One region of the Streptomyces sp. NPDC048734 genome, then DNA from elsewhere that is predicted to be linked to it. Evidence: riboswitches for the same ligand, from Rfam matches in the RefSeq annotation. Region 1 holds a riboswitch; each other region holds the start of a gene.

Region 1 (2,256 bases):
CAGGGCGCGCAGCTGTACGACGTCGGAGCGGACCGTCTGCTGTGGTCGGTCGCCCTGGACCGGGAGCTGGCCGAGACGGCGCTCGGCAAGATCGAGGCCGAGGTGGGCGAGGTGTACGCGGCGGTCGACCAGGACGGCGTCGACGGACTCACGCTCATCGAACCGGGCTACCTGATGCCGCACCCGACGCTGCCGGCCCTGCGCGTCGGAACGCGCGACGACCTGTGGTGCGAGCCGATCAGCAAGGTCCTGCTGCGCCATCCCACCCTGTCCGACGACGAGTTGGCGGCGACGGCCCGTTCGGTGGTCGGCTCGCTGGCCACCGTCACGATGTCCGGGCCGGGCACGGTGGAGCTCCAGCCGTGCGGCGTCACCAAGGCGACCGGACTGGCCCTGGCGGCCGAGCACCTCGGACTTCGGCCGGCAGACACGATCGCCTTCGGCGACATGCCCAACGACCTCCCGATGTTCGACTGGGCGGCGCACGGCGTGGCGATGGCCAACGCCCATCCGGAACTCAAGGCGGTGGCCGACGAGGTGACGACGTCGAACGAGGACGACGGCGTGGCCGTCGTCCTCGAAAGACTGTTTCCCTAGTCCGGCAGTCCGGCAGTCCGGCAGTCCGGCGGGGCCCCGTCACCGGGGCCCTCGCCCCCGTGGGCCGGCGGGGGCAGCCGTCAGTAGGCGCCGAAGACGTTGTCGATCGAGCCGTACCGCTGGGCCGCGTAGTTGCAGGCGGCGGTGATGTTGGCGACCGGGTCGTACGGGTCGAAGGCGGTGCCGGCCACGTGGTACGCGGCGAAGGTCGGGTCGATGACCTGGAGCAGGCCCTTGGACGGGATGCCCGCGGCCGCGTTGGAGTCCCACAGGTTGATGGCGTTCGGGTTGCCGGAGGACTCCCGCATGACGTTGCGGTAGATGCCGTCGTAGGTGCCCGGAATGCCCTTTTCGGCCATGATCGCGAGGGACTCGCGGATCCAGCCGTCGAGGTTGTTGGTGTACCCGGCCGTGGTGGTGGCGGTCGTGGTGGCCGCGGAGGCGCTGGTCGAGCCGATGAGCGGGAGGGCCAGCACGGCGGCGCCGGTGGCGGCGGCGGCGAGGGTGCGGGCGAGGCGGGTGCGGCGGTGCTGAACGGCGGCAGGCATGACGAAAGGTTCCTCTCCGGCGCCTACGAGGTGAGCTGTCGGGTTCGGACTGGAAAGTGCCCGGCCGGCCGCCGCGGGGATGCGGCGACGCGACTTCACCCCGAGCCGGCCCGGTACGTGCGTGACGTACGGTCCGGCGACTTACCTGGGTCCCCCGCTCCTGCCGTGCGTGAGTGTCGGTCGATGGGTGCCGGGCGGCGGCAGGATTAGGCGTCTGCCCGACAGGCCGGGAACGTATGCGAGAGCGCATGTCCGGAACAAGTGCCGGATTCACAGATGGTCCCTATTGACCTTGATCAGAGGTGTATGCCCGCTTGATCCTTTGCGTGCGTCAAGCGTCAACTCGCCGACGCGCAAAGCGGAATCACAGATTCCGTGGCGGGTCGGCCGCACGTGTGCGCAGTGAGCCAACTCACCAGCATCCACAAGAGGGGTGAAACGGGCATTGAGTGTGAAGTCCCTTTTAAAGGGGCGCGCATGGGGTGCGTCTTCGCCGGGTCCGGTGGAGCGCCGTCTCGCCGTCCCCCTCTGTGCGCGTGCCCCCTTCCGGTGGGGCCTCGCCGCTGTTGCCGTGGGCGGGTGCGTGCCGAGGTGTGGTCGCGGAGTCGGCCAGGGGTGTGCCGACGGGTGTGCCGGTGGGGGCTCGCTCGTCGGCGGGTGCCGCGCGTGGGCGTACCGGAGGGTTCCGTCGGGCAGACGGATGCGGAGGTGCTCGTGGACCGTCTCGCGGGGGAGCGCGGAAGAGGGTGGGCGGATGCACAGGTACGTGGTCCCCTCCCGCGGGGAGGGTGGGTCCGGCGACCGTGGCCGGGAGGGGGCGAGGTCGGCCGGGCGGGGACGCCGGCCTGTTTCGCCGGCCGTCCCGGCCGCTCGCGCCGGTCGCTCGCGCCGACCGTTCGTACCGATCGATCGGCGACATAACGGGCGCGATCCGGCGCCGTCCGGCCGCTCGGGGGACGCCTCCCGGTCGAGCGAAGTTCGAGACGGGGGGACGTGGGGCCTGTCGGTGATCGAAACGTGACCGGATACGCTGACTTGAGTGAGGGCAGCGACCTATCGACAAACCGCGTAATCGCCAGAAGACACCAGCAGACAGGAGACCCCTCGTGAC
Region 2 (2,256 bases), on a different contig from region 1:
CGGGAGCGGGGGCCGGCCTTCGGTGGCGTGCCGGGCGGGAGGCCGGGCGGTACGTCAGCCGACGGAGACGCCGTGCGAGCGGAGGTAGGCGACCGGGTCGACGTCCGAGCCGTAGCCGGCACCGGTGCGGATCTCGAAGTGCAGGTGCGGGCCGGTCACGTTGCCGGTGGCGCCGGAGAGGCCGACCTGCTGACCGGCGGAGACGGACTGGCCGGCCGAGACGGAGAGCGAGGACAGGTGGGCGTACTGGGCGTAGAAGCCGTCGGCGAGCTTGATGACGACCTGGTTGCCGTACGCGCCGCCCCAGCCCGCGGAGACGACCGTGCCCGCGCCGACGGCCTTGAGCGAGGTGCCGGTGGGGACGACGAAGTCGACACCGGTGTGGTACCCGCTGGACCACATGCTGCCGGACATCTTGTACGGGGTGCCGACGGTCGCGCCGGAGACCGGGACGCTGAAGCCGGTGGCGGTGGTGGCGTTCCCGGCGGCCTGCGTGGTGGACGCCCGCGAGGAGGACGACTTCGAGACGTCCGAGGAGTTCGACCTCGAGGACGCAGAGGAGTTCGACGACTTCGACGACTTCGACGACTCAGAGGACTCAGAGGACTTCGCGGAGGAGCCCGAGGACTGCTTCGACAAGGAGGAGGAACCGGATGAACCAGACGAATCGGACGGCGACTTGGTCGTGCTCGTCGCGGCCTTCTTGCCGATCGACAGCTTCAGACCCGGGTGGATCAGCGACGGGTCGTCCCCGACGACCTCGCGGTTGTCCGCGTAGAGCCGGGTCCAGCCGCCGGTGACATCCTGCTCGTCCGCGATCTTGGAGAGGTAGTCGCCGGAACGCACCGTGTAGGTCGTGGCGGACTTCGCGGACTTCTGCGCCACGGGAACGGCCTGGGCGGCCTTCTCCGGAGCGGCGGAGAGCTCGGACACCGCGGAGACCGCCTGCGCCGCCGACTGCGACGGTGCGGCGTGCGCACCGGTGGCCCCCATGAGGGGGAGGGCGAGCGCGGCGCCGCCGGTTCCGGCGGCGGCGATGGAGCGGGTGAAGCGCTGGGGCTTCGGACGGCGGTGCTTACCCTTGGCGGGCATGACGAATTCCTCTCCGGCGCCTGCGAGGTGAGCTGTCGGGTGCGGACTGGAGATGTCCGGCCGCGCCGGGGCGCGGCTGTACCCCTAGCCGTTCCGGAGACCGGAACAGGCGGTACTGCCTGTGGGTCCCCCGCTCCTGCCGTTCACGGGTGAGTGTGCGGGCTCCGGGCGGCGGCAGGATTGGGCGTCCGTCCGGATTGGTCTGGAACGTAAGCGACCACGACGCACAGGGACAAGCGAAGGTTGTACTCGCCGAGGCTTTCTCTTGATCCCCGGCAGGAATTCCCGGTCACTTTCCGTGAATCAAGGGGCCGGTTTCACGATGAACAGCCTTGGAAAACAGCCGTATTACGTGAGCATGACGGACAACTCAGGGTCACGGATATGACGCTGCTCACGTGACGGATCCCCAGAGCCGCTTATTCCAGAGCGAGTTGGAACGAAGGCTTCAATTCAGACAGAAGCCTCAGATGCGACACGAACGGATAACCGGCACATCGGGGTCACCACATGTCGGGTGCGCACCCGGTCGGCCCTCCCGGGGCGGCCTCCACCGGCGGACCCGAGCGCCGGCCCCCTGGTGCGAACAGGACCGGCAGAGGCCTCGAACAGGGCTCGCGGAGGTCTCGAAGGCCTGGTCGAGGACCCGTTTGCCCCAGGCATCGATGTCGTATGGTCAGGGAAGTGTTCCGGTGGCCACGTCGAGCCGCGCCGGCCGGGACCGACGACCGGGAGGAGCCCCCGTGACGCAGCAGATCCCGTCGACCGAGCCCGAGCTGGCCGGAGTGCGCAACTTCCGGGACGTGGGCGGCCTGCCGACCGTCGACGGCCGGCGGGTCCGCCACGGCGTGCTGTTCCGCAGCGGACATCTCGCGCACGCCACCGACGAGGACGCCGCGTTCCTGGCCTCACTGGGCCTGCACACGGTCTTCGACTTCCGCAACGCGGCGGACCAGAGGCTGGAGGGCCCGGACGTCGAGCTGCCGGGCGTGCGCAATGTGAACCTGCCGCTCTCCGACCCGGCGGACGGGGCCGAGTTCTGGAAGATGGTCCGCGACGGCGACATCGACCAGCTGCGGGAGATCCTCGGCGGCGGCAAGGCGGCCGGCCGGATGATCGCCTCCTACCGTTCGGTCATGACGGAGCGCACGGGCGAGCACTCGC
Region 3 (2,256 bases), on a different contig from region 1:
GATGGCCGTGCACACCGAGTGCGCCGGAATACGCATGACGGACCTCCGCCTTAATCCCCGTGAAACGTCGACGATTGACGTGTGTTCCGTGACTCTATTGCAATCAGCGGGAATTTCCGATGGCGGGCCGGAATCCAGGGATATTTTTTGGACAGTACGGTCCCGGAAACGACGAAAGCCCCGGCCGTGCGGGCCGGGGCCGTACGATCTGTCGCCGTACGTCGTCAGATGTTCACGCCGTGCTTGCGGAGGTAGGCGGCCGGATCGATGTCCGAGCCGTACTCCACGCCGGTGCGGACCTCGAAGTGCAGATGCGGGCCGGTGACGTTGCCGGTGGCGCCGGACAGGGCGATGCGCTGCCCCGGGACCACCTTCTGCCCCACCGAGACGCCGATGGACGACAGGTGGGCGTACTGGGTGTACGTGCCGTCGCTCATCCGGATCACGACCTGGTTGCCGTAGGCGCCGCCCCAGCCGGCCTCGACGACGGTGCCGAGGCCCACCGCGTGCACGGGGGTGCCGCTGGCGGCGTGGAAGTCGATGCCGGTGTGGCTGCCGGAGGACCACAGCGAGCCGCCCGACCGGTAGCCGGTGGAGACGTGGGAGCCGCTGATCGGCGAGACGAAGGTGTTCAGGCGCTCGCGCTCGGCCGCGCGGGCGGCGCGCACCCGGGCCTCACGTTCCGCCTCGGCCTTCGCCGCGGCCCGGGCGGCGGCCTCCTTGCGCGCGGCCTCCGCCACGGCGGCCTGCTTCTGCGCGGCGGCCTGGTCGTCGATCCGCTCGGCGACCGTGTCGCCGATGGTGACGACCGGGACGAGGCCGGTCTGCCCGACGGCCTTCTCCGCGGCGAGGGCGGGGCTGGAGGCGACGGTGCCGATGACGCCGGTGGTGGTGAGCGCCGCGATGCCCGCCGCGCGGGCGGTGGTGCGCTTCATCCTGCTGGGACGACGGTGCTTCCCGGTGGCGCAAGTGGACGCCATGAAGTTGAGCGGTCCTTTCCTTCCCTCTCGCCTACCGGGTTAGCTGACGGGTTCGGAGCAGGAAGGTCTCCTACGGACCCCCTCGCGGCTCGCGCGGGCGTCCGATTCACCCCAGGGACTGTGTGGTTGGGTCCCCGGCTCCCCTGGCTCGCGCCGTGCGGGGACTCGGCGATGACTGTCCGGTGCCGCGGACGCGGCGCACTGCCTGACGAACAGCCCGGTCGAAACTAGACGCGGCGGCCGTCGATCCCCAAACAGAACGCGGCTTTTGTAGCGCATGCCACAGGGCAGACAGGCAGCCTTTCCCTCAATTCGGACATCAGGGAGCCCTGGTGACGCATCCGTCCACCAGGGCTCCTGTACGCGGCCTCACGGCCGCCGGTCCGCGTTCCTACTCCGCGGAGACGACCTTCACCTCACCGATGCCGAGGGCCTCGACCGGCGCCTTGATCGCGGCCGCGTCACCGACGAGGACCGTCACCAGGCGGTCCACCGGGAAGGCGCTCACGACCGCCGCCGTGGCCTCCACGGTGCCGGTCGCGGCGAGCTGCTGGTACAGCGTGGCCTGGTAGTCGTCCGGCAGGTGCTGCTCGACCTGGTCGGCCAGCGTGCCCGCCACGGCGGCGGCCGTCTCGTACTTCAGGGGCGCCACTCCGACGAGGTTCTGCACCGCGACGTCCCGCTCGGCGTCGGTCAGACCGCCCTCGGCGAGGGTGCGCAGCACCTTCCACAGGTCCTCCAGCGCGGGACCGGTGTTGGGAGTGTCGACCGAGCCGCTGATGGCGAGCATCGCCGCGCCCGAGCCGTCCGGCGCGGACCTGAGGACCTGGCCGAAGGAGCGCACGCCGTAGGTGTAGCCCTTCTCCTCGCGCAGGACGCGGTCCAGCCGGGAGGTGAGGGTGCCGCCCAGGCAGTACGTGCCGAGCACCTGCGCGGGCCACACGCGCGCGTGCCGGTCGGCGCCGATGCGGCCGATCAGCAGCTGCGTCTGGACGGCGCCGGGGCGGTCCACGATGACGACCCGTCCGGTGTCGTCCGCGGTCACCGGAGGCACCGGTCGCGGCTGGGCCGCGGACCCCGTCCAGGCGCCCAGGGTGTCGCCCAGGAGCGCGTCGAGGTCGACTCCGGTGAGATCGCCGACGACCACGGCGGTGGCCGTGGCGGGGCGGACGTGCTTCTCGTAGAAGGCGCGTACGGCGGCGGAGTCGATCTTCTCGACGGTCTCCGCGGTGCCCTGGCGCGGGCGCGACATGCGCGCGGTCGCCGGGAACAGCTC

Evidence for each region. Region 1 has a riboswitch for cyclic di-AMP ahead of ACGFQC_RS08680 (transglycosylase SLT domain-containing protein). Riboswitches for the same ligand answer to the same signal wherever they lie in the genome.
Region 2: linked by a shared signal. The riboswitch ahead of ACGFQC_RS29515 (LysM peptidoglycan-binding domain-containing M23 family metallopeptidase) and the one ahead of ACGFQC_RS08680 (transglycosylase SLT domain-containing protein) in region 1 are both predicted to bind cyclic di-AMP.
Region 3: linked by a shared signal. The riboswitch ahead of ACGFQC_RS16655 (M23 family metallopeptidase) and the one ahead of ACGFQC_RS08680 (transglycosylase SLT domain-containing protein) in region 1 are both predicted to bind cyclic di-AMP.

The regions. Positions count from the first base shown of each region.
Region 1 covers NZ_JBICUZ010000002.1:759,686-761,941, reverse strand. Annotated here, with positions in the region: gene ACGFQC_RS08685 (HAD family hydrolase) at 1-597, shown strand, start outside; gene ACGFQC_RS08680 (transglycosylase SLT domain-containing protein) at 678-1,145, opposite strand; cyclic di-AMP (ydaO/yuaA leader) riboswitch at 1,151-1,331, opposite strand; gene ACGFQC_RS08675 (polyprenyl synthetase family protein) at 2,252-2,256, shown strand, end outside.
Region 2 covers NZ_JBICUZ010000014.1:127,132-129,387, reverse strand. Annotated here, with positions in the region: gene ACGFQC_RS29515 (LysM peptidoglycan-binding domain-containing M23 family metallopeptidase) at 55-1,092, opposite strand; cyclic di-AMP (ydaO/yuaA leader) riboswitch at 1,097-1,254, opposite strand; gene ACGFQC_RS29510 (tyrosine-protein phosphatase) at 1,836-2,256, shown strand, end outside.
Region 3 covers NZ_JBICUZ010000005.1:388,168-390,423, forward strand. Annotated here, with positions in the region: gene ACGFQC_RS16650 (GntR family transcriptional regulator) at 1-36, opposite strand, end outside; gene ACGFQC_RS16655 (M23 family metallopeptidase) at 225-980, opposite strand; cyclic di-AMP (ydaO/yuaA leader) riboswitch at 994-1,161, opposite strand; gene ACGFQC_RS16660 (pitrilysin family protein) at 1,372-2,256, opposite strand, start outside.